Regions from separate parts of the Xenorhabdus bakwenae genome, predicted to be linked through region 2. Evidence: predicted binding sites of a transcription regulator. Region 2 holds the regulator's gene; the other holds the start of a gene.

Region 1 (16,136 bases), 540 kb from region 2:
CTCGAAATCTATTGGGGCTTATTTGGCATTTTTTGGTTTTTTTGTTTGCGCAAATTATCCCATAACCCCATTAATAACCCGATGATTAATCCTGCAACATGGGCGGCATTGGCGATGTTTAACGAAAATAGATCGAAATAACCCACCAACAACCAAATGACAGAGACAGCGATTAATCCTCTGGGAGCACTGATCCCACGTTTTGGGGAGATTTCACCGGTTAGCCAAACATATCCGATCAGTGCGTAGACGACACCGGATAATCCCCCGAAATCAGATCCGCTGAATAATGATTGCGCCCAATTACTGAAAATGGCTGACACTATCGTAATTTCAAACAGTTTGCTGCCCCCAATCTTCTGCTCTACCTGGCTGCCGAAATACCACCATAAGGCAAGATTAAAGAGCAGGTGTGTCCGAGAGAAATGCAATAGAGCTGGGCTTATCCAGCGCCATAATTCCAGATACTGATCACTGTTGGCTGGCCATGCTAACCAGTTCATCACATCCTTTATGTCTGCCATTGCTATCCAGAGGTAAACGAGGATGCAGAGCAGGGTTATGGCAATAGTCAGTGGGCCAGATTGGTTTTTGAGCGTATTTAAATTCAGGTTGTTATGATACTTGAAGAAGCTGACAGATTGGCCTGTTTGCCAACTGGCAGCTTGATAGCGTTCATTCAGTGGATCGCGAGCAAAGTGGCGAAGCTCCTCTTCAACCTGACTTCGTTGGCTATCATCCTCTAACCAGAGTTCAACTAATGGTGGCTCATTGGTGGGCCGCATGGTCAAATGAATGCCCTGCGTCGCCATATAATCAATAAAGGCCTGAGCCAGCCGAGGATTAGATATTGAGGTTATATGGATCATTGCTCGTCTTATCTCTGCCTTAAGTTGAGGTTAATTACACTGGAGTTAATGGCATTAAAATCAATGTATTAATGTTTATTGAGTATGGACAGCGTGAGGATAGTCTTTTCGCCAGCCTTCAAAACCGCCATTGACACTATAAACGGTCTCAAAACCCATATTGATCAGGTACTGTGCTGCGCCCTGACTGCTATGACCGTGGTAGCACATCACCATGACCGGCTGGTCAAAATCCGCTTCCTGTAGAAAGCCATTGAGTGTTTCATTTGTTAGGTGAAACGCATTGGTTGCGTGCCCGGCATGGAAGCTTTGTGGATCGCGGATATCAACCATGACTGCGGTTTTATCGAGCCAATGTTGGTAAGCCTGTTCAGGCGTTATCGTTTGAAAATGGTTCATAAATACTCAACGTAGTTTCTAAGATTTTTATTTTCAATATATTCATTTCTGAATAGTCGTCTGGTATGACCTGACTGTCTTCCCAATATTAACCATTGGGAAGACATAGAAATTGAGATAGAAAACGTCAGAAACAGAAAAATGGTTAAAAACTGTCAAAATAAGAATAAAAAATCAGTAATATGAATGTTCACCGCGCTGGTGCTCAGTCAGATCTCTCACGCCTTTTAATTCAGGAAATAGCTGTAATAACTGTTTTTCGATCCCTTCTTTCAGAGTGACATCGACCATTGAACAGCCGTTACATCCACCACCGAATTGCAGGATAGCATAGCTTTCATCGGTGATTTCCATCAGGCTGACACGCCCCCCATGCCCTGCGAGCTGCGGATTGATCTGCGATTGCAGGACGTATTCAACACGATCAATCAGTGGGGCATCATCCGCCACTTTACGCATTTTAGCGTTCGGGGCTTTCAGGGTCAGTTGAGAACCCAATTGATCGGTCACAAAATCAATGACGGCCTCTTCCAGAAAAGGGACACTAATTTCATCAACATAAGCAGAGAGTTGATCAAACTTCAATTCGGTGTCAGTGGCTTCAACAGCATCCGGTGGGCAATAGGAGACACCGCATTCAGCGGTCGGCGTTCCTGGATTAATAACAAAGACGCGGATCTGTGTGCCCGGTTCTTGATTTGCCAGTAGCTTGGCAAAATGTGCTTGCGCTGCTTCAGTAATATTAATCATGTCATTTGCTCAATAGTTGACTGTTCTAGTTGGTTATAATACGCCCATTTATAAAGGAACTACAAGGTTCGGCATATTGCCCAAGCCTGTACAGAGCGAGCGCCAGCACGAATCATCAACTGTGACGTTTCATGCAGCGTTGTGCCCGTGGTGATCACATCGTCGAAAATAGCGACATGTTGATCGGTAAAATCGCCCTGTAATTGAAAGGCTTGCTTAAGATTGGTTCTCCTTTGGGCGGCAGATAAGCCCCGCTGCGTGAGTGTAGCACGTGAGCGGCGTAAAAAATCGGGTTGATATGGACATTGCAGCCAACGTGATAGGGATCGGGTAATGAGTTCAATATGATCGAAACCACGTTGCCAGCGTTTTCTGCTGTGCAGAGGAATACCCAGTATGCAATCTGGTTTATGCCAGCGGCCTTCACGATAGCCTTGCAACCAATGCAGCAGGAACACCCGCGCCAGCATTGGTGCGAGTTGTGGGGTACTGTAATATTTGTATTGTTGAATAAGCTGGCTTAATGGTGGGGTGTAATCCGTAATGGCGATCAAATGTTGCCATGCAGGGGGATTCCTTATGCATCGTCCACAGGGAAGGTTGCCGGATTCAGAAGGCAATGCACAGCGTGGACAGACATGTTGCAGCCGCTTTAAGTGACGGTAGCAGCTGTTGCAGATCCCATGATGGGCAAAATACAAATTTTGATGGCATAGCCAACAGTATCCAACCATTGTTAGCATAGTTTCCTTCCTTGGTGACAAATAAAGTGAGAATAACAATGAATCAGTTGTTTTGGCAGACAATTGGCGATGCGCCACGTGATCTTGTGATGCTGCACGGATGGGGGCTAAATTCTGAGGTTTGGCGCTCAGTGGAAACGCGATTGGCTCCGCATTTTCGTTTGCATCTAGTGGATTTGCCGGGTTATGGGCGTAGCCAATCGCATTCGGCTCTGTCATTGGCGGATATGGCGGACACTGTATGGCAGCAGGCGCCAGAGAATGCCTTGTGGCTAGTACTACAGTCGTAATCGTTCTGTAATCATAAGGCTATTCCGCCGACGATAATGGCATTGTTGTGCGCGATACTGATGTCGTCGTCGCCAGGTTGACCAAGATAAAATCTGCTTTAGGGTTTCTCCTGTTTTTCTCATCAGTTTTGACAGGAGTTTACGCAGTTCTGCTACACTCAGGGCTATCAGTCCCGCCGGCGTTTTTTTTCTCCTGTATTCGCAAAACTGCCAGCACCGCATGCGCCAATAATGACAACGTAATATGCCGATACCAGCTGTGCCACTGCCGCACTTCGTAATGATCCAGACCGCATTCCCCTTTCGTTTCCTCAAAACCGCTTTCGATTTCCCAGCGATGGCCAGCCACTTGAATCAACGTCTTGAGAGCGGCCTGCTCTTTGAGGGCATAGACAACATAGTAGGCCAGTTCCTGTTTCTCATCCCGATTACGCCGTATTAGCAGATAATGGCCATAACGCCTTTCCTCTGCATTGACTTGTAACCGCCAGAGCGGGATCCGAGCCCAGTCATACCACCGTTCACCTTTTGTTCCCCTCCCGGCTGACTGTTTTTCCCAGTCGTCAGCGGTCAGACTGGCTGCAATGGTGTCTGCTCGGGTGTAGTGTGGTGTTTGCCACCAGAGGCGTTCATTTTTGGGGATCGCTAAGACAAACGGTTGATGCTGAGATTCCAGCCAGCATCGCAAGCAGCGATCATGTCCATAGACCGCATCGGCGGTGACCCAGCGACAGGGGATATTGGCCTTGAATGCGCGCGCCAGCATGTGCCGGGCGAGCTGGGGTTTGGTTGCAAAACTGACCGAGTCGGGAATGCCAGCGGCATCACAGCGGGGGCGATCCTCCGTCCACTGTTTGGGCAGATATAAAGCCCGGTCAATGAAGGCATGGCCGCCGTTGCCGGCGTAACACAGGAAGACCCCTATCTGACTGTTTTCAACCCGTCCCGCCGTGCCACTATACTGACGCTGTACCCCGGCAGAATGCGTCCCTTTTTTGATAAAACCGGTTTCATCGATAATGAGGATCCCTTGCTCATCAGCCAAATGTGCGGTGACATAATCACGTAAGATATCGCGAGCGGCTTCAGCATCCCAATGGGCTCGTTCCAGAAAATATTGAATACCATCCGGTGAGCGTTCACCCAGCCATTCAGCCAGTTGCCAGCCATTTTTACGTTCCACATCACTGAGTAATCCGCGAAGATAATCCAGACAACGTTGTTGAGAACTTGCAGAATGAAACAGCGGAGTCAGACGGGAATGGGTGGTCAGGAGTTCCTGTTCCCAGAGATTAACAGGTGAGGCCATGTGGCACCTCCCTTAGAGGGTTAGAAAGAAGGACGATAGCTATCATGACACAATACACATTACGACTGTAGTACTAGGCTGGTCTTTAGGTGGATTGGTGGCTAGCCGGATTGCTTTGGATCATCCGGCACACGTTGCGGGTTTGATAACCGTGGCCTCCTCGCCAAAATTTAGTGCTGATGGCGACTGGCCGGGCATTAAGCCAGAGGTCTTGAAGGCATTTGAGCATCAATTGAGTGCGGATTTTCAAAAGACGGTTGAACGTTTTCTGGCTTTGCAGACCTTAGGAACAGACAGCGCCCGTCAGGATGCCCGTGTACTGAAATCAGTGATACTGAATCAGCCGATGCCGACAGTCGAGGTACTTAATGCCGGTTTGGAAATCCTGCGCACTGATGATCTAAGGGAGGAGTTATCCCAACTTCAATTACCTTTCCTGCGCCTTTATGGTTATCTTGATGGTTTGGTGCCGCGTAAGATTGCTTCACAGCTTGACAAGGCATGGCCACATACGCACTCCGTTCTTATGCGCAACGCTGCCCATGCGCCTTTTATTTCCCATCCTGATGAGTTTGTGGAAGCGTTAAAGAATTTTGTGGCAGGGTAGTCAATTGATTTGTCATTATTGATAATTACCCATAACATTAATTGTTATGGGTAATCGATAAGTTATCTTGAGGAATAAACCTCAGTCACAATTTCAGGTGTATTGACCATTGTGTCGCGAATAGGGCAATTGCTCTCGACAAAATCAATAAAATCTCGTATCTCTTGTTCAGTATTATCTGCTTTGATATAGAATTTGGAGGTGATTTTGGAAAAGCCCATTTTGGCGTTTTTATTTATACCTGTGAAGCCATCGGTATCCAGTTCTCCTTCCATTTTAACCTGAATATCGATCAAATTGATTTTGTGCTTGCGGGCAAAGCTTTTTGCCACAATGCACTGACATGCACCAAATGCAGAAAGTAACACTTCCACTGGATTCATCGCCTCATTGGTTCCACCGAGGCTTTTGGGTTCGTCCATATGGAAGTTAAAATCTCGCGATGAGCATTTCATCTTGAGATTGCCAACTGATTCAACTGTTGCAGTGAATAACTCTTTAGGCATATTACTATCCTCAGATTATTAATGTACAGCATCTCAGATAATAAAGAGATAATTATAATTAATCTATTTATTCTTTTTAAACGCTTATTAGAAGGGATTTTCTTACAGGGCAATTATAGCGATAGGATATTTTCAATCATCTATTCTATAACGCAGGGAGTCCCTTATTTTTTTACGCCAAGCTGATATGTTTTAGTATCACATTTCTGTGTTTCCGGGCACTGCTTGCAGCCCCCGCTGAGGCAGGAGGAAGCATCCACTTCCTCCAGTTTACCCATTATGACAAGCTGCTTGAGCATGGCTTCTACCATTGGCAGCGGTGCTGAGAACTGATGGCTCAATGACCTGGCATCGGTACGCCCGTTGAGGGCAACAGCATCTCTGATTTTCAGCAGGTTAATCATTTATGGCTCCTCAATGGCTCCGGCTAGTGACAGCTATTGTTTGAACATTCGCAACTATGGTCAGCAGCAGCGTTGTTGAATGTCACAGTGACTCGGCTGCGTGCGCGGCGTAAACCAATAACTATCAGAATGTTAAACAGGATCACGGCCAGAATGGTGATCAGGCTACTTTGTGGATGAGCTGAAAACGTTGTGATTTGATAAAACAGGGCTGACAGAGAATAAGCGACGTTTAATCCCCACAGAATCGAGAATATCATCCAGCCACGGCTGGTCTCACGGGCAATGGCACCCATCACGGAAACGCAGGGTACGTACAGCAACACGAAAATCAGGTAACTGTAAGCGGAAATGGCAGAGCCAAATTTGGCGCTCATGGTTCCCATAGAGCTGCGATCCATGTTGCCATCACCTTTACTGGCTTCAATCGGGTTAGAAAGTGCGCTCAAAGTGAAGGTTTCTTTCAGGCTATCCCACGTTTCTGCGAACGAATCTTTTAGTTGATCCAATAAATTAAATTCATCGGGATTAAATGGCTCTTGAGCAATGTTTTCTGCGGTATAGAGGGTATTTAGGGTTCCTACAACCACTTCTTTTGCCATCGCGCCAGTGATAAGCCCGACGGTGGCTTGCCAGTTATCGGAATGCACACCGAGAGGTTGTAAAACAGGAGTCAGCACTTTACTGACGGAAGCCAGCGCCGATTCGTTGATATTGTCTACGGCCTTACCGGAGAAGGAGAAACTGTTCAGGGCACCAATCAATATGCTTGCTGCGACAATCACTTTACCTGCGCGTATGACAAAACCTTTCAGCCTTTGCCATGTCTGGAGCAGCAGGGTCTTGGCATGGGGAACGTGATAGACCGGCAGTTCCATGACAAATGGCGATGCTTCACCGCGCATTAGCGTGAATTTCAATAGCAGCCCTGTCAGGATGGCAATGACAATCCCCAGAATATACAGGGAGAAAACGATGCTTGCGCCCTCTTTGCCGAAGAAAGCCGCAGCAAAGACGGCAAAGATCGCCAACCTTGCCCCGCAGGACATAAACGGTGCCATCATGATGGTAATCAGGCGTTCACGCGGCGCATCCAGTGTCCTTGAACCCATGACGGCAGGCACGTTACAACCAAAGCCAACAATCAGGGGCACAAAGGATTTACCCGGCAGCCCCAGGGCTTGCATCAGCCTGTCCATGACAAATGCCGCCCGAGCCATATAGCCGGAATCTTCCAGAAAGGAGAGGAACAGGTACATCATGCCAATTTGGGGAACCAGCGGCAGTACGGTATTGATACCCCCACCAACGCCTTGAGCAAGGAACACCGTTAACCAATGTGGAAAATGGAGAGTATGGCCGAGCCATTGCATGCCATCAATAAAAATGGCGGTGGAAGCGCCGTCAAAGATAGGCTGTAAGGCTCCACCAATATTGATAGCCAGTACAAACATCAGGTACATGACAAACAGGAAGACAGGCAGACCCAACCAGCGGTTCAGGATAACGGCATCTAACGCTTGAGTCAGTTTGTTGGGTGTGGCTGTGCGGGTATCAATGACTGCCAGACAAATTTCACTGATGGTTTGATAGCGTGAGCCTGCAATGATGAGGTCAGGTTCTTCGATTTGTTGTTTTTGTAAGCGTTCTCTGCTTTCAGCCAGTTGTGCGTGAGCCAGGCCGGATACTCCACGGCTGTAAATATCCCCTTCCAGGACTTGTAAAGTCAGCCAGCGGCGCTGTTGTGATGTGAATTTTTCTGCGATCTGGCTGGAAAGGTGGGAAATCTCCTGCAATAACGCATCAGGATAATTAACCTGTACAGGGCGGGTATGCTGAGGGTAATTGTCGATGGCTTTTTTTAGCGTATCTATCCCTGTGGCACGGGTTGAAACCAGTGGGATGACCGGACAGCCAAGACGTTTTTCCAGTGCAGGAATATCAATCTTGATGCGTTGATTTTGGGCGATATCCAGCATGTTCAGCGCAATGATGCAGGGAACACCCAGTTCAATCAATTGCAGTGAGAGATAAAGGTTACGTTCCAGATTAGACGCATCAATAACATTGATGAGCATATCTGCTTCACCACTGAGGATATAGTGGCAGGCGATTTGCTCATCAATGGAAGTTTGCTCGGAAATGGTGGTAAGGGAATAAGTGCCGGGAAGGTCGACAAGTTCGATCTGATGGTTATGGGTGGTAAAGTGGCCGGTTTTGCGTTCTACGGTAACGCCAGCCCAGTTTCCCACGCGTTGGTGAGAGCCGGTAAGCTGGTTAAAAAGCGTTGTTTTGCCGGCATTGGGATTACCAATCAGGCCAATGGTTAATTGTTTCATCATACTTTCTGCCAATCAGGAAAGTGAATTTCGTACCTTATATATTTCAGTACCAAATTGACTTCGGGCCTTGCTAATTCAGATCTTCATGTAACATGAGAAATGCCAGGTCTTGTTTACGAAGGGTAAGGTTAACTCTGCGTGTTTCGATTTGTATTGGATCGCCCAATGGAGCGAAGCGAATGACCTGAAATGTTGAACCAGGTAACATGCCGAGTGACAATAATTTTTGTCGGTAAGCTGGGGTAATCTTTGGAGAAAATCCCAGAATTTTATATCTGCGTTCTGGAATAAGAACCATATAAATCTCCACGCTAATTGAAAAAATAAGTGATTATAAGAATTATTATCCTCAATAATGGAAGAACCACAAGAAAAAAGTATGGTAATTTCTCTGAATTATAGTTGTTAATGATAATAATACGCAATTGCGATGTTAGCCATTTATCCTGAATAATGTGGAAATGAATTGATATTAATCAAATTAATGGTGGTTTTATTGAAAATAAATTTTTATTAAGAAGGGGGAATATTCGGAAAAAATTTTTACTGATAAGCCTCGTTAATAAACAAGGCTCATTGATTTCAATTTTATTATTAATTTAACAAATCATTTGTCGGTATTTACTAACCTTTTGGAGGATAAAGTAATTCACTCAGTGGAACCTGTATACGTTCATCATCTTGATGTTGGCTCCAGGCATCCGAATCGTATACCCACCATGCCCGAATCGCCAATTCATAGAAACGGCGTATGGCGTGGCCTTGATAGTCACTGATAGGACGGGCTTTTTTCTGTCTGATATTTTCATCAGGATAAGTTTTTAAGAAAAAATAGTCATAGGTTTCCTGTAGTCGCTCATCGGGGACTTGGCGGGCATAGCCAACGAATTGGGCGCCGGTCAGATCCAGCGATGAATCAGGCATGACCCGGCTACTGTAGATTGCACCGCTGACACGGGGATTGATATGTAATTCTTGCGAATGTCGGGTATCTTGCTTTGAGTACCAGATTAGTGTCAGTGGATTGTATTTCGGAATATAGAACATTGTCGATGGCCAGGCTGAATCTTCATCTGGTTCATGGGTGGAAAGGTTGAAGAAACGTATATTGCTGAGTAGATCAAAACTGCGTTGGATATATTTATTCATGACTTTTCCTCAACAGTACGAATGCGTTCTTTATACCTAAAATGCGAAACCCATTGGGTATAAGAACATTGGAGTATTATTGATGATTTATATTATTCAATAAGTTCCCATTATGATGAGATTTATTGCGAAATGGATTATACGAAGAATTAACTAAAATATGCAGATGTCATAACGTATTCAAATTTATAACGTTAGCAATGAATAGAATTATGATGATGAAAATCATGATTTTTTCAGATATTAAAGATCCCGAACTGGCACAATTAGGCCAGTTCAGGAAATCATTTTAAGCCACCTAACGTTTTTTATTGATTAACGTTTTTTGTTAAAAGCCGCAGCCAATGCATCACTCATGGCGCTGTTGGCTAAAGGCGCAGAACCTGAACGCGAAGCAGGCCGGTTTCTGCCATTACCGTTACGATTATTGCGATCCTGGCGGTTACCTTCTTGGGCGCTATGGCGGGCTTGGGTTTCGCCTGGTTGCTCATCAAGACGCATGGTTAATGCAATACGCTTGCGGTTGAGGTCAACATCCATCACCTTCACTTTCACGATGTCACCTGTCTTGACGATGGTGTGTGGATCTTCCACAAAGCGATCGGAGAGGGAAGAGATATGAACCAGACCATCCTGATGGACACCGATATCCACGAATGCACCAAAATTGGTCACGTTAGTGACCGTACCTTCCAGGATCATGCCTGCTTGCAGGTCGTTCATGGTTTCAACCCCATCGGCAAATGTGGCAGTCTTAAATTCAGGACGTGGATCGCGCCCCGGTTTTTCCAGCTCTTTCAGGATATCGGTGACGGTCGGGATCCCAAATTTTTCGGTCGTGAACTCTTGGGCGCTCAGGTTACGCAAATTAGCCGGGTTGCCCATCAGTTCAGGCAGTGTCTGCTGGGTTGTTGCCAGGATCTTCTCAACCACGGGATAGGCTTCTGGGTGAACCGTTGAAGCGTCCAGCGGGTTATCACCCTGATTGATGCGCAGGAAGCCTGCACATTGCAGGAAGGCTTTGGGCCCCAGACGGCTGACTTTCAATAATTGATTACGGTTGTCGAAACGACCGTTTTCATCGCGCCAGTTCACAATATTTTGGGCAACAGTGCGCGTCAGGCCAGCAACGCGAGTCAGCAAGGCAACAGAGGCCGTATTCAGGTCAACACCGACGCTATTTACACCGTCTTCAACCACGTTATCCAGTTTTTTGGCAAGCAGGGTCTGGCTAACATCATGCTGATATTGACCCACACCGATGGATTTGGGTTCGATTTTCACCAGTTCAGCCAGTGGATCTTGCAAGCGGCGGGCAATGGAGACTGCACCACGCAGGGAAACATCCAAATCAGGGAATTCTAGTGCAGCCAATTCAGATGCGGAATAGACAGAAGCTCCCGCTTCGCTGACCACGACTTTTTGTGCCGTAACATCAGGATACTGTTTTTGCACGTTAACAAAGAAACGCTCTGTTTCACGGGATGCGGTGCCGTTGCCAATAGCAACCAGTTCCACCTGATGTTTGGTGCACAGCGCTGCGACTATGGCAGCCGCTTTGTTTTCCTGTCCGGTGTGCGGATAAATGGTATCGGTAGCAATCAGTTTGCCTGTCGCGTCAACAACGGCGACTTTTACGCCTGTACGCAAACCCGGATCCAGTCCCATTGTTGCACGCATACCCGCAGGCGCAGCCATCAGCAGGTCATTCAGGTTACGGGCGAATACGTTGATGGCCTCGTTTTCGGCTTTCTCACGCAGGGTGCCCATCAGTTCGGTTTCCAGATGCAGCAGCACCTTGATGCGCCATGTCCAGCTCACCACGGCTTTACGCCAATTGTCAGCCGGTGCATTGTTCAGGCGCAGGTTCAGGTGATCGGTAATAATTTGTTCGCAGTGGCTCTCTTTTGGCGCTTCCTCAAATTGTGGGTCTGCATTCAAAGAGAGTTGCAGGATGCCTTCATTGCGTCCACGGAACATAGCAAGGGCACGATGGGAAGGAACGGTGGCGATGGCTTCGTGGTGATCGAAATAATCGCTGAATTTTGCACCTTCTTCCTCTTTACCTTCGATAACCTTGGAAACCAGGTGAGCATTTTTCCATAAATACTCACGTACCTTCGCCAGCAAGGTTGCATCTTCGGCAAAACGCTCCATCAGGATATAACGTGCGCCATCCAATGCGGCCTTGGTATCAGTAACGCCCTTGTCGGCATTGACATAGGCCGCCGCCGCCAGTTCTGGTTCTTGTTGTGGATCTTGCCACAGCAGATCAGCCAGCGGCTCCAATCCAGCTTCAATGGCCGTTTGTCCACGGGTACGGCGTTTAGGTTTATAAGGCAGGTACAGATCTTCCAACTCAGTTTTGCTCAGTGTAGCGTTAATCGCTTCTGTCAGCTCAACAGTTAGTTTTCCCTGTTCCTCAATTGATTTCAGGATAGTCTGACGGCGGTTGGACAGTTCACGCAGATAACCGAGACGGCTTTCGAGTTGGCGGAGCTGTGTGTCATCCAGACCACCGGTGGCCTCTTTACGGTAACGGGCGATAAAGGGAACTGTATTTCCCTCATCAAGCAGGGAAATGGCAGCTAGGATTTGCTGTGGTTGAGCCTGTAGCTCACCGGCAATGATTCGACTTAAAGATTCATTCATGGTCTGTTTTCTTCAACTTCTTTAGGGCCTGTAGATATTCTGAGACATCAGCAGACAGAGCCGGATAAGATCAAATTTCATCTGAAACAGTATCGGCATGGTTCAAACTGGCTCCATTTATACGTGCTGAGCGCGATAATTTCCAGTTTAGCGCGATATTTCAGTTATGTTGCAGCAGAATTCATCAAATATCTTCTGAATTGGGATTGGGTTGATGAAAGTTGATAAGATATAGTACTGCGCCATTAATCCTTTTTCTCAAGTGAGTTTTTCATGGCCAAGAGTCACTATATTACCCGAGAGGGCTGGCATGTACTTGATCAGGAATTGAAATATCTCTGGAAAGTTGAACGTCCCAAAGTTACCCAAGCGGTTTCAGATGCCGCTGCATTGGGGGATCGTTCAGAGAATGCAGAGTACATTTATGGTAAAAAAAGGTTAAGGGAAATTGACCGCCGAGTACGGTTTTTGTCCAAACGACTGGATGTACTGCAAATTGTCGATCCTGACCCGCGCCAAGAAGGGAAAGTCTTTTTTGGGGCATGGGTAAAAGTTGAAAACGAGAATGAAGAGGAACACCTGTTTCGTTTGGTAGGGCCGGATGAATTCGATCCTGCCAGGAAGTGGATCTCCATTGATTCTCCGGTGGCGAGGGCATTACTGGGTAAGCAGGTTGATGATGAAGTCACAGTGATGACACCGAATGGCGTGGTGACTTACTGGATACTGGAAATTCGCTATCAGCCTTTGGCATAAGTTGCCTTAAAATACATGCGGTTAAGTTTCTATTGGGGTTATGGGTTTTCTGTGAAAGTAATGGATGTTGCGGGCATGGAGCATCTTGGGAGCTGAAACATGCAAGAGAGTTATAAAATCCTTGTTGTTGATGATGATATGCGCTTGCGGGCGTTACTGGAACGCTATTTATCCGAACAGGGGTTCCAGGTGCGTAGCGCCGCAAATGCAGAGCAGATGGATCGTTTATTGACCAGAGAATCTATTCAATTGATTGTCCTGGATTTAATGTTGCCGGGCGAAGATGGGTTGTCTATCTGTCGAAGGTTGAGAAGTCAGCATAACGCGATCCCGATCATCATGATATCCGCGAAAGGGGAAGAGGTTGATCGGATTGTGGGGCTTGAAATCGGCGCTGATGATTATCTTGCCAAGCCGTTTAACCCGCGTGAATTGTTGGCACGTATGCGTGCTGTCCTGCGGCGACAGGCGAAAGAACTGCCGGGGGCACCGACGCCGGATGATGCGGTGATCAAGTTCGGGAAATTTAAACTTGATCTTGGAACGCGTGAAATGTTTCATCAAGATGAATGGTTACCTTTGACCAGTGGGGAATTTTCCGTGTTGAAGGTGTTGGTTTCTCACCCACGTGAGCCATTATCACGGGATAAATTGATGAATCTGGCTCGGGGACGAGAGTATGGTGCGATGGAGCGTTCCATTGATGTCCAGATTTCCCGTCTGCGTCGCCTGATTGAAGAAGATCCTGCCCATCCGCGTTATATCCAGACGGTTTGGGGGCTGGGATACGTTTTTGTTCCTGATGGAAACAAGGTATGAAAAAGCCCAGTGTAAAAAAGATTTGGCTTTCTCTGCGTACTTTGTTTTTCTGTGTTCTGTACTTAGTGCTGGGCAGCTTGCTGTTCAGCGCTCTGGTTACCTTACTGCTGGTGGTATTAGAAAAGCTCCCTTTTAACGCGGTATTTCCCTATCTCTTTATCAGTGTTTTTGCGGTGGTATTGTCCGTGTTCATGATGTTCGGGCGATATTCCGCTGTCCAGAGACATTCATTGAAAGCCATGCAGAATGCCGTTATCGACATGGGAAAAGGAAAAAGAGGCTCATCAGTGCCTGAAAGGGGGACGCCCGCTATCCGTTCCGTGATTAGGGCGCTTAACCAATTGTCCACGGAGCTGAAATCACAGGAAAGCGATCAGGCGGTATTAATGGCTGGCGTGAGCCATGACTTGCGCACTCCGCTTACCCGTATTCGTCTGGCGATGGAAATGATGGAGGGAAAAGATGATTTTCTGGCAGAATCGGTTCATCAGGACATTGAAGAGTGCAATGCCATGATTGATCAATTCATTGATTATCAGCGGGCAGGGCAGGATATGCCGATGACATGCTGTGAATTGAACGGGTTGCTTAAAGAGGTGATTGCCGCAGAACAGCGTTGTGCGGCAGATACCGATATTGAAAATCGTTTAGCGACAAGTTCGATTTTCATTTTAGCCCATTCCTTTTCCATCAAACGTGTACTGGTCAATCTGTTGACTAATGCCCGGCGTTATGGCAATGGATGGGTTCGTATCAGTAGTGGCTCAACAGAAAAATTTGGCTGGTTTCAGGTTGAGGACAACGGTACTGGAATGACGAAAGAAGCCGCCGCCATTTTATTTCAGCCTTTTATGCAGGGAAATAATAAAAGTGAAATAAATAATAGGGGCGAAATAAATAAGGGCGTGGGGCTGGGGTTGGCGATCATCCGCCGTATCATTGATAGCCACGGGGGAGATATTCAGGTGGGGAGCAGTGAAAAACAGGGGCTGTCCATTCGTGTATATCTTCCATTGAGTGCAACATAAGAATCGCATTGGACGCAAAATAAGGCACTGCCGAAACCGCCTGTCATAAAAATGTCATCATTCATACATCTTATTGTCATTGCATTCACCTATTTTCTTTATTGAATCATTTTCTTACCTGAAAATCAGATTGTCAGCGATACCTGTCATTTATTTTTCATTAATGATGTGTATTCCAACAGGAGATAGTATGAAATCAATGCGTACCACCGTGGCGAGCATCATGGTTACTGTATTTGCCATGACATCCCTGTCTTCATTTGCCGCCGCCAGCCTGACGGGGGCAGGTGCAACATTTCCTGCTCCGATATATACCAAGTGGGCGGATTCTTATCAGAAAGAAACGGGTAACAAAATCAATTATCAAGGCATCGGTTCTTCTGGGGGTGTAAAACAGATTATTGCGAATACCGTTGATTTTGGTGCCTCTGATGCCCCGCTGTCTGACGAAAAATTGGCGACTGATGGTCTGTTCCAGTTTCCAACGGTCATCGGTGGGATTGTGCTGGCAGTGAACATTACCGGTGTTAAAGCGGGTCAGTTGGTTCTGGATGGTAAAACCCTTGGTGATATCTATCTGGGTCATATCAATAAATGGAATGATCCGGCGATTGCAAAGTTGAACCCCGATCTCAAACTGCCAGAGCAAAACATTGCCGTGATTCGTCGCGCGGATGGCTCAGGGACTTCCTACGTTTTTACGAGTTACCTGTCCAAAGTTAGTAGCGATTGGAAACAAAAAGTCGGGGCTGGCTCGACCGTCAAATGGCCAACAGGATTGGGCGGTAAAGGTAATGACGGGATTGCTGCATTTGTTCAGCGTCTGCCGGGTTCGATTGGTTATGTCGAATATGCCTATGCAAAGCAGAATCACCTGGCTTATACCAAACTGGTTTCAGCGGAGGGAGCTGTGCTAGCGCCTACCGAAGAGAACTTTAGTGCGGCGGCTAAAGGGGCAGATTGGAGCCACAGCTTTGCCCAAGATCTGACAAACCAGAAAGGCGATAATGCGTGGCCAATTACCTCGACTACATACATTCTCATCTACAAAAAGCAGGCAAATGCAGTCAAGGGTGCAGAAGTGCTGAAATTCTTCGATTGGGCTTATAACAACGGCAAACAACAAGCGAAAGAGCTAGATTATGCCACCCTGCCGGAAGAAGTGGTCAGCCAGGTGCGTGCAGCGTGGAAGCGTAATTTCCCCTTTTATTAAGGGGACATAACCTAACATGAGAATGATGCGTATGGCCGAACGTAAAACGGCACTGAAAGCACCAAGCAAAAAGGGTGACATTATCTTCAGCGTTCTGGTTAAGTTAGCGGCGTTGTTAACTTTATTTCTGCTGGGCGGCATTATCATTTCGCTGATCATTGCTTCCTGGCCGAGTATACAAGCATTTGGTTTTGCGTTCTTATGGAGCAAAGAGTGGGATGCGCCGGCAGGGATGTTTGGCGCATTGATACCGGTTTATGGCACATTGATGACTTCGTTAGTTGCCCTGATTATTGCGGT
Region 2 (16,136 bases):
AAGTTGCATCATCAGCAACACTAAATCAGCACCGACACCATGTTCTGGCAATAAAATCTGTTCGGTATTATCAGGCCATTTTTGCTGATCTTGCTTAGTACGTGCTAACCAACATTCCCCGGGTTGCCGGACAACTTGATGCTGTGGCGTCACACGATTTTGGCTATCCATAATGATACGGATGGGCTGGCGAAGCCATGCTTGCGGATAAACCGTTTGTGTTTCCGCATCCAGTTCATTCCAGCGGACAGTCAGGGAAGGATCATCCGCCAATACCGTTGCGCTGGAACTCAAAATGGCGCTGCACTGCGCCCGTAATTTCTGCACATCCTGACGGGCTTCCGGTGAGGTAATCCACTGACTTTCCCCCGATGCCAGCGCAGTTCGGCCATCCAATGATGCGCCCAGTTTCAATTGCAGGTACGGGAACCCTGTACGCATACGTTTAAGAAACCCCTTATTCAAGGATTCCGCCTGTTCCATCATCAAACCATGTTCAACGGCAATTCCGGCCTGCTGCAATTGATACAAACCACGCCCAGCCACCTGAGGGTTGGGATCTTGCATAGCAACCACAACACGGCTTAAGCCTGCGGCAATTAAAGCATCAGCACAAGGGGGGGTTTTACCATGATGGCTGCATGGTTCAAGAGTAACGTAAGCTGTCGCGCCTTTCGCTTTTTCACCGGCCATACGCAAGGCATGAACTTCTGCGTGAGGCCCGCCCGCCCGGGCATGAAAACCTTCCCCGATGATCTGCCCATCCTTAACGATGACGCAACCTACATTCGGATTTGGGGATGTTGTAAAACGGCCCTGATACGCTAGCTCTAGCGCTCTGGACATATATATTTCATCACGTGTCATAGCGTTTAATCTTGTAGTCTGGCAATCTCTTCACCGAATTCTCGAATATCTTCAAAGCTGCGATAAACAGAGGCAAAACGGATATAGCCCACTTTATCCAGTTTTTTCAGCGCATCCATGACAAAGTTTCCGATCATTTTGGACGGAATTTCACGCTCTCCTGTTGCCCGTACCTGTGACTTAATGTGACTAATTGCGGTTTCCACATCATCAGAGCTGACAGGGCGCTTTTCCAGTGCTTTCTGCATTCCACGACGCAATTTTTCTTCGTCGAAAGGCTCTCGAATGTCATCACTTTTAATCACTCGCGGCATCACCAGTTCCGCAACTTCAAATGTAGTGAAACGTTCATGACATTCCAGGCACTGACGGCGACGGCGCACTTGTGAGCCATCCCCTACCAGACGGGAATCAATAACTTTAGTATCAACGGCTGCGCAAAATGGGCAATGCATATCGTTTCCTGACAGTTAACCGAAGGGATAACAGTGTACCTTGAAGTGATGACGAAAAACACCCTGTCAGTAAGTACTCACAGGGTGTTTAAGCGATATCAGTGCTCGATCATGCAAAATAATTAAGGAAGAATGGAGGGCTGATCTGCCCCTTCTTTCTCAACTTTCTGCTGGATCAAATGCTCACGCTTCATGCCCAATTTCAAAGCCAGTGCAGAAGCAACATAGATAGAAGAGATTGTACCGATAGAAACACCGATTAACATGACAAGTGAGAAGCCTTTCAGCATTTCACCCCCGAAAATGTACAGCATCAATACAACCAACAAGGTGGTTGCAGAAGTCATGATGGTACGGCTCAAGGTCTGAGTCAGGGAAATGTTGGTGATTTCATACGACGTACCACGGCGTATCTTACGGAAGTTCTCACGGATACGATCTGACACCACGATGCTATCGTTCAATGAGTAGCCGATAACGGACATCAACGATGCAACAATAGTCAGGTCAATTTCGATGTGGAACAACGACAGAATACCCAATGTAATAATCACGTCATGCGCCAGTGCAATAACTGCCCCCAATGCCAGACGCCACTCAAAGCGGAAACCGACATAAATCAGGATACAGATCAGTGCAACCAGTAATGCCATCGCTCCGGTTTGTGCCAGTTCGTTCCCGACACTAGGGCCGACGAATTCGACACGTTTAACTTTGGCATCTTTATCAATATCCAGGTTAATCACCGAGATAATCTTATTGCCAAGCTCTTGCCCTGCGTTACCCTCCACCGGTGGCATACGTACTATCACATCACGGCTGCTACCAAAATTTTGCAACAGTGGATCAGCAAAACCATTCTGGCTCAGACTCTCACGCATCTTGTCCAGATCCGCAGGTTGACTCAGCTTCACCTCAATGACCGTACCACCGGTAAAATCAAGCCCCCAGTTAAACCCACGCGCCCCCATCATAATGATGGAAGCGATCAACAGCAGGAACGAAATCCCAAAGGCAACGTTGTCCCAGCGCATAAAGTCGATAACTTTACGCCCATAGTTTAATTGTTCAACACTATAATCCTGTGCCACAACGTGCTCCTTAAATTGACAACTTATTGATACGCTTGCCACCGTACAGCAAGTTCACGATTGCACGTGTTCCCACAATAGCAGTGAACATTGAAGTCGCCACACCAATACTGGTGGTGATCGCAAAGCCCTTAATAGAGCCAGTACCTACTGCATACAAAATAATAGCTGTAATCAGCGTAGTCAGGTTTGCATCGATGATACTGGAGAACGCCCCTTTATAGCCTTCGTGAATTGCCTGCTGCACCGTACGGCCATTGCGCAATTCTTCTTTGATACGTTCGTTGATCAATACGTTCGCATCCACGGCGACGGCAAGCGTCAAGACGATACCCGCAATCCCCGGCATGGTCAGGGTTGCCCCCGGCAGCAGGGACATAATACCCACGATCAGCACCAGGTTAGCCAACAACGCAGAACTCGCAATCAGACCAAACTTGCGGTAGTAAATCACCATAAATACGACAGAAGCAATCAGGCCCCACAAACACGCTTCAAGGCCCTGCTCAATATTCTGCAAGCCCAGAGTTGGCCCAATCGTACGCTCTTCCACAATCTGGATTGGTGCAATCAACGCCCCTGCCCGCAGTAATAGTGATAACTGACGAGCTTCTGCCGGATTGCTAATACCGGTAATGCGGAAACTGTTACCTAAGCGTGACTGAATCGTGGCAATGTTGATAATTTCTTCTTGCTTAACCAAAACCGCACGACCATTGGCATCTTTCTTGCCACTGTCCTTATATTCCACAAACAGCGTTGCCATTGGCTTTTGCAGATTATCTTTGGTGAAATTAGACATTGCTGTGCCGCCCGCGCTATCCAGGGAAATATTCACCTGTGGATAACCGTTCTCATCAGTACTGGAGGTCGAATCGGTGATATGGTCGCCCGTCAGGATAACGCGCTTATACAGTACAACCGGGTTACCATCACGAGTGTCTTTCACTTCTGAATCAGCCGGAATGCGGCCATACTGCACGACATTTTGATCAACACTGGTATTGACCAGACGGAATTCCAGAGTTGCAGTTGCCCCCAGGATTTCTTTCGCGCGGGCAGTATCCTGAATACCAGGCAGTTCAACCACAATGCGGTCTGCACCTTGGCGTTGAACCAGAGGTTCTGCAACCCCCAATTGGTTGACACGATTACGCAAGATAGTGATGTTCTGCTGTACTGCATAAGAACGAGCTTCACGCAGACGTTCATCACTCATCACCACTTTCAGCGTGCTGTTGGCTTCATTAGAGAACACCAAATCACGGTGACGAGGTTCAAGATAGCTTTCTGCTTTAGAACGTGCATCGTTATCACGGAAACGAACTTCGACGCCATAATTATCCGTTTTGCGGATAGTCGAATAAGGGATGCCTTGATCACGCAGTTCAGAGCGCAGGCCATCAATATTCTGTTCCTGCAATTTACTCAGCGCGGTTTCCATATCCACTTCCATCAAGAAATGGACACCGCCACGCAGGTCAAGACCCAGTTTCATCGGTTCAGCACCGACTGCCCTTAACCAGACAGGTGTTGCAGGCGCGAGGTTCAATGCGACAACATATTGTTCACCTAGTGCAGAAACTAACGCTTCACGCGCACGAAGCTGCACATCAGTGTTATTGAAACGAGCAAGAATTGCGCCATTTTCCAATGCAATGGACTTGCTCTTGATTTGATCTTTTTCTAAAACATTACGGACTTGGTCCAGCGTTTTTTCACTGGCGGCGATGCCTCGCACGCCAGTAATTTGTACAGCCGGATCCTCACCATAAAGGTTGGGAAGTGCATAAAGCAAACCGATGAGGATCGCAGCGATCAGCATCAGATACTTCCACAAAGGATAACGGTTCAACACGGCAGTTCCCTTCGGGAAAATCGGAAAATTAAATAGCCTTCATTGTACCTTTCGGCAAAATGGCAGCAACGAAGTCACGTTTGACAGTTATTTCTGTGGTGTCATTCAAGGCAATAACTACATAGCCGGTATCAGACACTTTAGAGACACGACCCACCAAACCACCAGAAGTCAGCACTTCATCCCCTTTGGAGATGGAATCCATCAGTTTTTTATGTTCTTTGGTGCGTTTTTGTTGTGGACGCAGGATCATGAAATAGAAAATCAAACCGAAAACAACCAGCATGATAATCAGAGAATATGGGCTTCCCTGAGTTTGCACTGGTGCGCCAGCAGCTGCCGCAGCTTCAGAAATAAAAAAACTCATCAAATTTCCCTCATTGTTATCGAAAATGTGACTGTCGAAAACATTGCTATTAAAATCGACAGTGGCTCGATCAAAAACCAGCCCAATATGCTACACATATTGAGACTGATTAGTCACGATAAATTATATATTTAACGGCGGAACGGGTTTACCGATCTGCTGATAAAACGCTTCAACAAACTGTTCCAGTTTGCCTTCTTCAATGGCCTGACGAATTCCAGCCATCAAGCGCTGATAATACCTTAAATTATGTATCGTATTCAGCCTTGCACCAAGAATTTCGTTACAACGATCAAGGTGATGGAGGTATGCCCGGCTATAATTGCGGCAAGTATAGCAGTCACAATGCTCATCCAGGGGAGATGTATCTTCTTTATGTTTGGCATTGCGGATTTTGATAACCCCTTCGGTCACAAACAGGTGACCATTGCGGGCATTACGAGTTGGCATCACACAGTCAAACATATCGATACCACGACGAACGCCTTCAACCAAATCCTCTGGCTTGCCGACGCCCATCAAATAGCGAGGCTTATCCTGTGGGATCTGAGGGCAAACATATTCCAGAATACGGTGCATATCTTCTTTCGGCTCACCGACGGCCAGTCCCCCTACAGCGTAGCCATCAAAGCCGATTTCCACCAGCCCTTTTATGGAGATATCACGCAAATCTTCGTAAACACTCCCCTGAATAATACCAAACAAGGCATTTTTATTATCCAGCTCATCAAAACGTTGACGACTGCGGGCAGCCCAGCGCAATGACATTTCCATGGAACGCTTCGCATAATCCCAATCAGCAGGATAAGGCGTACATTCATCAAAAATCATGACAATGTCAGAACCCAAGTCATATTGGATTTCCATAGATTTTTCTGGGCTGAGGAACACAGGCGTTCCATTAATTGGGTTACGGAAGTGAACGCCTTCTTCCTTGATTTTACGCATGGCACCGAGACTGAAAACCTGAAAACCGCCAGAGTCAGTCAGAATGGGGCCTTGCCACTGCATAAAATCATGCAGGTCACCATGCAATTTCATGATTTCCTGTCCCGGACGCAACCAAAGGTGGAAAGTATTCCCCAACAGGATTTGCGCTCCTGTTTCTTTCACCTCTTCTGGTGTCATACCTTTTACCGTGCCATAAGTTCCCACTGGCATAAATGCCGGTGTTTCCACCACGCCACGATCAAAAATCAAACGACCACGACGGGCATTTCCATCCGTCTTTTGTAACTCAAATTTCACTTAACCTCCAGACATCAGAAAAACAGTCTGATGCTATGTTTAGATATCATTCAAATCAGCGGGGCTGAAATGAAGAATATTTTGATTTTAAACTCTTTTATTACAAAACATTAAATTGATTTCAGCACCGTTTCTTCTGGTACTCACTCTTTTAATACCCGTTCTTTTGCCGCCATTTTATTGCGATTAATAAACATTGCATCGCCATAACTAAAAAAGCGATATTCTTTTGCTACCGCTTCTTTGTAGGCATTCATGGTATTCTTATACCCGGCGAACGCAGAAACCAGCATGATAAGGGTGGATTCTGGCAGATGGAAATTGGTGATCAGGGCATCGACAACCTGATATTCAAATCCAGGATAGATAAAAATTTGGGTATCATCAAAAAATGGCGCGATAATCCCATCCTGACAAGCTCTTGCGGCACTTTCCAGCGAACGGACCGATGTTGTCCCTACAGCAATAACCCGATTACCACGCGCTTTACATGCCAGCACCGCATCCACGACATCCTGTGGTACTTCCGCATATTCGGCATGCATCACATGATCTTCGATGGTTTCCACTCGCACAGGCTGGAAAGTACCGGCACCAACGTGCAAGGTGACAAAGGCCATCTCAATGCCTTTTGCACGCAAGGCAGCCAAAAGGGGTTCATCAAAATGCAATCCGGCAGTTGGTGCCGCCACCGCGCCTGGGCGTTCACTATAGACTGTCTGGTACAACTCACGATCCGCATCTTCATCAGGACGAGCGATATAAGGCGGCAGAGGCATATGACCAATTTGATCCAAAATGGTCAATACATCACGCTCATCATCAAAACGGATTTCAAACAAAGTATCATGACGCGCCAGCATCGTTGCCTTAATGCTCTGCGCTTCACCAAGGATAAGTTCAGCACCTTCTTTCGGTGCTTTGGAAGCACGAACGTGAGCAAGCACTCGCTTACTATCCAGCATCCTTTCGACTAAAACTTCCAACTTTCCCCCCGTCGCTTTGCGGCCAAACAGGCGCGCAGGGATAACGCGGGTGTTATTGAAAACCAATAAATCTCCGGCTTCCAGCTTCTCCAGCACATCAGTAAAAACACCGTGTGCCAGCTTGCCTGTTTCACCATCAAGGGAAAGCAGGCGGCAGGCACTTCGCTGTGGCTGGGGATAGTGAGCAATCAGCTCTTCTGGCAGTTCAAATGTAAAATCAGCGACACGCATTTTATCTGTATCATTCAAAAAAACAGGCGGACTAGTCTAGTGCTGCAAGCGCAAGGGTGCAACAAAGAAGCACCTGGTTTGACTATTTACGGTATACTCTCGCTATGAATTTTCTCGCACACCTTCATTTAGCTGCATTAGCGGAAAGTTCCTTACTGGGGAATTTGATGGCAGATTTCGTCCGTGGCTCTCCAGAAGGCGCATTCTGTTCTGATATTGTAGCCGGTATCCGTATGCACCGTCGGGTAGACAGTCTGACGGACAAGCATCCACTTGTCCTGGAAGCGCGCAAATTATTTCGCCCCGAATATCGGCGCGTTGCCCCCATTACCCTTGATATCATCTGGGATCACTTTCTTTCTCGCCATTGGGACAAATATGAAAAAAAATTACTCCTTGCCCGAATTTGTCAATCTTGCCCGCAACAATATAGAACCTCATCTCGCGTCAACCCCTGAAAAATTTCGGGAATTGAATAACTACCTCTGGTCACAAAACTTATTCATCCGTTATGCCGATATGTCATGCATCGCCAATGTCTTACAGAGCATGGCACGCAGGCGCCCAAAATTATCCGCATTGGCAGGATCGTATCAGGATATTGAAAATCATTACCTTGATTTTGAAGCATTATTTTGCCAGTTCTATCCAGAAATGATGTCACTAGCAATAAATAAGCATCTGTTTGAGTAGCCACTATCTTGAACTTTTCACAAATAGTTTTATCTTATGTAGTCTAAAAGGAATTAAAAACCGTTTATTGATAGGTAAAAACTATTATATTGATTGGTATTTTATTCTTTATTGCTATAACCTAATTCCTTATGCTGTAACCCGTTTTTACATAACACCTTTTAAAATCACAGGAGTCAATTATGGTTTTAGTCACCCGCCAAGCCCCTGACTTTACAGCTGCCGCAGTTCTCGGTAACGGTGAAATTGTTAATAACTTCAATCTGAAAAAACACCTGAATGGCCGTGCTGCTGTTATTTTCTTCTGGCCAATGGATTTTACTTTCGTTTGTCCTTCTGAGCTGATTGCTTTCGATCATCGCTATGAAGAATTCCAGAAACGTGGTGTTGAAGTTGTTGGTGTATCCTTCGACTCTGAATTCGTTCACAACGCATGGCGTAAAACTTCAATCAACGAAGGTGGCATCGGCGAAGTCAAATATCCAATGGTTGCTGACATCAAACGTGACATCATGAAAGCTTACGGCATTGAGCACCCAGAAGCCGGCGTTGCTCTGCGTGGTTCTTTCTTGATTGACAAAAATGGTGTTGTTCGCCATCAGGTGGTTAATGATCTGCCGCTGGGCCGTAACATTGATGAAATGCTGCGTATGGTTGACGCTCTGCAATTCCATGAAGAGCACGGCGAAGTTTGCCCTGCACAATGGGAGAAAGGCCAGGAAGGTATGGGCGCTTCACCGGAAGGCGTAGCAAAATACCTGACCAAAAACGCGGGCAAGCTGTAATATCCCACCAAGCGTTCATCATACTGTGTTATGAAACGCGCCAAACCAGCCGCTCAGTCGGCTGGTTTTTCTAATCTGAAATTTCTTTTTTCACTGACTTCCGCGCGAAAAATCATCTTTTAAAAAACCTGAGCTTTAGATAAGGTGAGTTACGAAGTCGTAACAAAAGCAATATAAACGCCCAAATGACTTAACAGTGGCTAATAACAAGAAGCTTATCCTCAGGAGATCAACACATGTTCAAGGCATGGAAAATAACACTTATCACTATATCCCTATTTATTTCCACCCCACTTTATGCTGCTACTGAGCCTGCTGTTGAAGCCAAACAAGGCATGGTTGTCAGCTCACAACGCCTTGCTTCACAAGCTGGCATAGATATTCTAAAAATGGGCGGGAACGCCATTGATGCGGCGGTTGCCGTTGGATATGCCGAGGCAGTGGTTAATCCCTGCTGTGGCAATATTGGTGGTGGTGGATTTATGACCATCCATCTTGCCAATGGAAAAGATACTTTCATTAATTTCCGTGAAACAGCCCCTGCCGCAGCCAGCGCTGATATGTATCAGGATAAAGATGGAAACGTTATCAAAAGTGCCAGCCTGTATGGTTATAAATCAATTGCTGTACCGGGTACAGTAATGGGATTTGAAGAGGCATTGAAAAAGTATGGCACATTAACTCGTGAACAAGTCATGGCACCCGCCATCAAACTGGCGCGCGAAGGCTATATTCTGACCCGTGGAGATACCAATATTCTGGACACCACAGTTAAGCGTTTTGCTCAAGATCCAGAAGCTGCCCGTATTTTTCTGCGTGAAAATGGTAAGCCATTCGAACCCGGGGACCGGCTCATTCAAACCGATTTAGCCAACACGCTGGAAATGATTGCCAAACACGGGCCTGATGCTTTTTATCACGGCAAAATTCCCCAATTAGTTGCAGAAGCGTCAAAAAAATCAGGCGGAATTATTACCGCAGCGGATTTCGCCAATTATCACATTACAGAAACCGCTCCTGTCACCTGTAGTTACCGAGGCTATAAATTCATCTCTTCTCCGCCGCCCAGCTCTGGTGGTGTTACGTTATGTGAGATATTAAACGTCATTGAAGGCTACGATCTTAAATCCATGGGATTCAACTCTGCTGCTTATATTCACACATTGACAGAAGCCATGCGCCACGCCTATATGGATAGAAATACCTATCTGGGCGATCCAGTCTTTATCAATAATCCGCTTGATCGACTGTTGAGTAAAAGCTACGCCGAATCAATCAGAAAAGACATTCAACCCAATAAAGCCACCCCATCAGTGAATGTTCAACCGGATATGGGTCCCCATGAAAAACCAGAGACTACCCACTATTCCGTGGTAGATAAAGAAGGGAACGCAGTATCAACCACTTACACCATCAATGGACGTTTTGGTGCTGTCGTGATTGCCCCAGGAACCGGCTTCTTCCTCAACGATGAAATGGACGACTTCACAACTAAAGTCGGTGAGAAAAACCTGTATGGGTTAGTACAAGGTGCAACCAACTCGATCGCCCCCGGTAAGCGCCCACTATCATCAATGAGTCCAACTCTCGTGACCAAAGATAATAAAATCTTCCTGGTCTTGGGTTCTCCGGGAGGCTCACGCATTATCTCCATTACGCTACAAGCTGCCCTGAATATCCTCGAATTCAACATGCCACCACAAGAAGCTGTCGATAGCCCACGGTTCCACCATCAATGGCTACCAGACGAGGTCTATTATGAGCAACGTGGGCTGTCGAAAGATACCCTGAATTTACTGGAAAAAATGGGTTACAAAATGGTGGAACAGACACCGTGGGGAGCAACAGAGTTAATTATGATTGGATTGCCGGGTGCTGCCGGCGTTGCCCCGGAATCATCAGGTAACGATTCAGCCGTATCAGGTATTGTCCATGAAGGTTACATCTACGGTGCTAACGATGCACGGCGACCTGCCGGTGCCGCTATTGGTTATTAATTCAGCATAAATAAACGAAAAAGGTGGGCTGATTTCAACAGCGCACCTTTACCATCTTATAACATCACTTATCCATGTTTATCATGAATAGACTTCATTCCTACTTCTCTTCAGGCTGCACTTCATACTTTGGGAGCTTTACGCCGCCGACAATGCGGTCATAGATAGCGCACACAACCATCGTCAGTAAAGTAGGCAGTAACCAAGCCAAACCTTGATCCGATAATGGCAGATGCTTCGCCCACTCAGGCAGTAAATGAGTGAGGTACTCAGAAACTTTTATGGCATCCAAAACCCCAAACAGCAAACTGACAGACATGGCAGGAGCCAAAATACGGGTGCAGTTATGCCACCAACGGGTTGTAAAGCTCAGTAATATCAGCACGATACAGGGAGGATAAATGGCCGTCAGTACGGGAAGTGAGAACTTAATCAAGTGACTTAAGCCCATGTTAGAAACCAACATGGAGAATGTGCCTAAAATCAGTACCAGAGTACGGTAGGATAATGGCAAATAACGGCTGAAAAATTCAGAACAAGCACACGTCAAGCCAACAGCAGTCACCATACAAGCAACGAAAATCAGTACCGCGAGGAAGAAACTGCCATAGTTACCAAAAATGCTTTGGACATAGGCGTGCAAAATCGCAGCCCCATTATCTGCGGTAGGCACTAATGTGCCACTGCCTTCCCCAAGTTTGAACAAAGAGAGGTATACCAGCGTCAAGCCAAGACCGGCAATCACGCCAGCCCACATAGCATAGCGCGTCAACAGGGAAGAAGCCGCAACCCCTCTGGAACGAACAGCGTTAACAATAACAATCCCGAATACCATTGCAGCCAGTGTGTCCATGGTCAAATAGCCATTGACAAAGCCATTTGAGAACGGAGTTTCCCGATAAGTTTCAATAGCAGGAACAGGGCCACCTGCCGGCCACAACACAGCCGCAATTCCTAAAATGGCTAACGCCACGATTTTGATTGGGGCCAATATATGGCCAACACTATCCAGTAGTTTGCCCGGATACAATGAAATCAGCACCACGAGTGCAAAATAGATCACACTATAGATAAATAGAGGAAGATCACCTGTTCCGGTAAGTGATGCCATACCCACTTCAAAAGAAACCGTTGCAGTCCTGGGGGTTGCAAACAGGGGGCCGACAGCTAAATAGCAAACAGTTGCCAGAATCAGACCTGCCGTTTTCCCAATCGGTGCACTGAGTGCTTCAATGCCCCCACCCACTTTTGCCAACGCAATGACAGTAATGACCGGCATGCCAACAGCAGTTAGCAAAAAGCCAGCGGCTGAGATCCAAACATTCTCTCCTGCCTGCAAGCCAACCATAGGCGGAAAAATAATATTTCCCGCACCAACAAACAAGGCAAAGGTCATAAAACCTAATGCCCAAATATCCTTAGATGATAAACGGTATGCCATAATGATTGCTAATGTATTATTGCCAAAAGAGATGCATTTGCGACAGTAACTATCGCAAGTACTTGAATTTTCACTGGCGAGACCGAATTCTGATTTAACAGTCAGTGATCAACATAATATTCACTGATAATCGCAAGATACAGAATGATAGTAGTAATAACAGCTAGAATCGCCAACAACTGCCCCCAAGTAAAACTTTTATAGCGCTAAAAGGCAAGTGTAAAACCAAAAACCAGAATAATGTACTGAACTGGTTTTTAAAATCAGTTATTATTGTTATCTATCATTGAATACACACTATATGATTTGTTCATTTTCTGCTCGCGCACATTTTTTGTTCATGCTAACGCATAAATCATTTTGTCGTAAAACGGTTTTTGGCAGAGGCAATAAGCCGAGATGCCAATAAAAAGCTAAACACTGAGCCTTTCCCTAAAGTACTCGCAATATCAAGATGAGTATTATAGTGATGCAATGCATGTTTCACTATCGATAAACCTAACCCATTCCCCCCAGTTTGACGTGAGCGGGCCAGATCGACGCGATAAAAACGTTCTGTCAGACGTGGTAAATGTTCCGCACTAATTCCACCGCCATTGTCTTCCACTTTGAACTGTGCACCTTGGGAAACATCTCGCCAGCTCACCTCAATCCTTGTGCCCGGAGGGGTATGTGTAATGGCGTTATAAACAAGGTTGGACATTGCACTGCGTAATTGCTCTTCATTACCAAACACTTTCAGCCTTTCATCAATATCAAACACAATATCGTGCTGCTCATTTCCCAAGGCCAATACTTTTCGTTGTAATACTTCTCGTTGCAATACTTTCAATATGTTGGGAACATCCACGACTTCATTCATGTTCACTTGTGGTCCCCCTTCAATTTTGGAAAGATGCAGCAGTTGTTGCACCAAACCATCCATTCTTCGTATTTGTTCCCGCATTGTACCGATGACTTTCTGGTTTACGTTAGTGTTGAACGCCTGATCCTCCATCATTTCCAGATAACCTTGCAGTACAGTGAGAGGGGTTTTGAGTTCATGACTTACATTGGCAAAAAAAATCCCGTCTGGCATTTTCCAACTGTCGTTTTTGGGTGATGTCGCGTGCGACCATCAATAATTGCTTCTCAGAATAAGGCATAATGCGGAACTCTATCATATTGCCATTATTCAATTCGATGGACAGAGGGTGGGAAAAATCATTCGCTGTAATATAACGGCTAAAATCAGGATAGCGAAGCAGGTTGAAAATATGCTGACCGTTATCCTCAGGCCAGCGGAATCCAAGTAAATGCTGAGCCAGACGATTACACCAAAAAATATTGCCCTCCGTGGTCATTATCACAATGGCATCCGGCAACGATTCCGCCCCACTGCGAAAGCGCTTGATGAGTAATGCAAGTTCACGACGTCGTTTGCGATTGCGTTGCTGCAACTGATAAATACCATAAAAGATAGGTTCCCAGCCGCCACGACCGGCGGGCGGTAACATATTGCGATCCAGCCATAACCAATCGGATAATTTCAGTAAATTATAGCCATGCCATATCAGAGCCAAAAATAGTGCAATAACCAGCAACCATGCTAACTGACCGATGAAAAGAGACAAAATGACAGCGGGCAAGCAAAAAAGCACAAGCCCCCATACCAACTTTTTCCAGGATAAACGCTCAAGCACGCGACTTTACTCCGAACAATCAATAGCGGGTAGAAAAGCGATAACCCGTCCCCCGCACCGTCTGTACCATCCTTGCGTGACCCCCTATCTCCAGCGCCCTACGCAAGCGGCGAATATGTACATCAACCGTACGATCTTCCACATAAACATTTGTTCCCCACACATAGTTGAGTAGCTGCTCACGACTATAAACACGCTCAGGATGAGTCATAAAAAAGTGGAGAAGTTTGAATTCAGTTGGTCCCATGTCCACATCTTGTCCATGACTGGAAACGCGGTGGGATGACGGATCCAGCGCTAATCCATCCATATCAATAATCTCTTCCGACTCTATAGGTGAAAGGCGGCGCAAAACAGCCTTAACCCGGGCAATCAATTCCTTGGGTGAAAAAGGCTTTGTTATATAGTCATCGGCACCGACATCTAAGCCATGTACCCTATCTTCTTCTTCCACCCGAGCCGTGACCATAATAATAGGGATCGCCTTAACGTTATTATCCCGTTTCATTTGCCGGATAAGTTGTATTCCCGAACCTCCCGGCAGCATCCAGTCCAATAATACCAAATCAGGATAAGGCTCAGACAAACGTCTTAGCGCCGTATCGTAATCTTCCGCTTCAATGGCCTGATAACCGTTTTGTTCCAGAGCAAAACAGACCATTTCACGAATCGGCACTTCATCTTCAACTACCAAAATGCGTTTAACCATGGTTAATTCCGTTAATGTCATTAAGGTCAGTGAGTTCACGACAAAACATTATGAGTCAATTTTATGACACTTTGATGAAACCTCTTACTCCTCAATTAGCAAGAGACAAACTGGCTCCCAAAGAAAATTTTGCAACTTTGTCATATTTCACTGTGGATGCGAAGTAGCTCGAAAATTCAGTAAAGAATGTCGAATTGCACAGGACATCCCTCAAACTGCCATTATAATTAACCCCTGCAACAAGCAAGGAAGTAACGGGCGGGAAAATCATGCGAATTATTCACACATCTGACTGGCATCTTGGCCAATATTTTTTTACTAAAAGCCGCGCTGCTGAACATAAGCATTTTTTGCAGTGGCTGATTGAAAAAACCATTCAATATCAAGTTGATGCACTAATTATTGCCGGCGATATTTTTGATACTGGTTCGCCCCCCAGCTACGCACGTGAACTTTATAACAAATTCATTGTGGCATTACAGCCTACAGGCTGCCAGCTTGTCATTCTTGGTGGAAACCACGATTCTGTTGCCACACTTAACGAATCAAAATCCCTCCTCTCTTACCTGAATACCCTTGTGATTGCCAATGCTGAAACTGAAGATATCACACAGCAAATAAAGCTTCTGAATAACAGAGATGGCAATGCAGGGGCCATTCTCTGTGCCATTCCCTATCTGCGGCCACGGGATATTATGACCAGTCAGGCAGGGCAATCGGGCGTACAAAAGCAACAGGCACTACAGGATGCCATCTCCGGGCATTATCACAAGCTCTACCAACAAGCCTGTGCATTACGAGAACAGCTCGGCCAGCCATTACCGATTATCGCCACGGGTCACCTCACTACGGTGGGCGCTTCCACTACAGATTCCGTTCGAGATATTTACATCGGCACATTAGAGGCCTTCCCCGCACAGTCATTCCCTCCTGCTGACTATATTGCACTAGGGCATATCCACCGCCCGCAAGTCATCGGTAAATCAGCGCATATCCGCTACAGCGGTTCTCCTATTCCACTCAGCTTTGATGAAGTGGGACAGGAAAAAAGTGTCTGCTTAGTGGACTTTAAATCAGGCAAACTCGATAACATCACACTGTTACCAATCCCACATTATCAGCCTATGCAGCTTATTCGTGGTAATTTGAAACAAATCGAAGAGCAATTACACGTTTTCAAGGAACATCAGGGAGAGCGCCCGGTTTGGCTGGATATTGAAGTCGCAACCCAGGATTATCTGCACGACATCCAAAAACGCATTCAGGCCCTAAGTGAAGGGTTGCCTGTTGAGATTATCCTGCTACGCCGCAGCAAAAGCGCTCGCCAACGGTCACTGTCAGAACAACATAAAGAAACGCTTACCGAGCTAAGTGTAGATGAAGTCTTTGAGCGACGTTTAGCGCTGGCAGAAATCGATGATCTTGCCCAAAAACAACGCCTGACCACTCTATTTAAACAGACGCTGGATGATATTTCTCAGCAATAACCTGAAGAGAACATGCCATGAAAATTCTTAGCTTACGGCTGAAAAATATCAATTCCCTGCAAGGTGAGTGGAAAATTGACTTTACGGCAGAACCCTTTGCCAGCAATGGATTGTTTGCCATTATCGGCCCAACGGGTGCAGGGAAAACATCTTTATTGGATGCCATTTGCCTCGCCCTTTATCATGAAACACCAAGGCTCAACACTATTTCTGCCTCGCAAAATGAACTTATGACCCAT

What was found. Region 2 encodes PhoB, which activates phosphate uptake and scavenging genes when phosphate is short. Its sites were predicted from a motif close to CTGTCATAAAACTGNCNNAT; they were not measured.
Region 1: the regulator PhoB is predicted to act here: its motif matches at 14,664-14,683, upstream of pstS (phosphate ABC transporter substrate-binding protein PstS).

The regions. Positions count from the first base shown of each region.
Region 1 covers NZ_CP119194.1:3,103,734-3,119,869, forward strand. The annotation lists gene glpG (rhomboid family intramembrane serine protease GlpG) at 9-869, opposite strand; gene glpE (thiosulfate sulfurtransferase GlpE) at 945-1,268, opposite strand; gene nfuA (Fe-S biogenesis protein NfuA) at 1,443-2,018, opposite strand; gene gntX (DNA utilization protein GntX) at 2,078-2,761, opposite strand; partial or broken gene PXH59_RS15600 (alpha/beta fold hydrolase) at 2,800-3,036, shown strand; gene PXH59_RS15605 (IS701 family transposase) at 3,191-4,360, opposite strand; gene bioH (pimeloyl-ACP methyl ester esterase BioH) at 4,413-4,967, shown strand; gene PXH59_RS15615 (OsmC family protein) at 5,030-5,473, opposite strand; gene PXH59_RS15620 (FeoC-like transcriptional regulator) at 5,638-5,877, opposite strand; gene feoB (Fe(2+) transporter permease subunit FeoB) at 5,901-8,216, opposite strand; gene feoA (ferrous iron transporter A) at 8,290-8,517, opposite strand; gene PXH59_RS15635 (pyridoxamine 5'-phosphate oxidase family protein) at 8,844-9,368, opposite strand; gene PXH59_RS15640 (Tex family protein) at 9,684-12,020, opposite strand; gene greB (transcription elongation factor GreB) at 12,294-12,776, shown strand; gene ompR (osmolarity response regulator transcription factor OmpR) at 12,876-13,595, shown strand; gene PXH59_RS15655 (ATP-binding protein) at 13,592-14,623, shown strand; gene pstS (phosphate ABC transporter substrate-binding protein PstS) at 14,814-15,836, shown strand; gene pstC (phosphate ABC transporter permease PstC) at 15,868-16,136, shown strand, end outside.
Region 2 covers NZ_CP119194.1:3,639,266-3,655,401, forward strand. The annotation lists gene ribD (bifunctional diaminohydroxyphosphoribosylaminopyrimidine deaminase/5-amino-6-(5-phosphoribosylamino)uracil reductase RibD) at 1-867, opposite strand, end outside; gene nrdR (transcriptional regulator NrdR) at 873-1,322, opposite strand; gene secF (protein translocase subunit SecF) at 1,445-2,413, opposite strand; gene secD (protein translocase subunit SecD) at 2,424-4,271, opposite strand; gene yajC (preprotein translocase subunit YajC) at 4,300-4,638, opposite strand; gene tgt (tRNA guanosine(34) transglycosylase Tgt) at 4,762-5,886, opposite strand; gene queA (tRNA preQ1(34) S-adenosylmethionine ribosyltransferase-isomerase QueA) at 6,030-7,103, opposite strand; partial or broken gene PXH59_RS18120 (acyl carrier protein phosphodiesterase) at 7,208-7,796, shown strand; gene PXH59_RS18125 (peroxiredoxin C) at 7,979-8,581, shown strand; gene ggt (gamma-glutamyltransferase) at 8,818-10,578, shown strand; gene brnQ (branched-chain amino acid transport system II carrier protein) at 10,679-12,019, opposite strand; partial or broken gene phoR (phosphate regulon sensor histidine kinase PhoR) at 12,375-13,701, opposite strand; gene phoB (phosphate regulon transcriptional regulator PhoB) at 13,721-14,410, opposite strand; gene sbcD (exonuclease subunit SbcD) at 14,680-15,897, shown strand; gene PXH59_RS18155 (SbcC/MukB-like Walker B domain-containing protein) at 15,915-16,136, shown strand, end outside.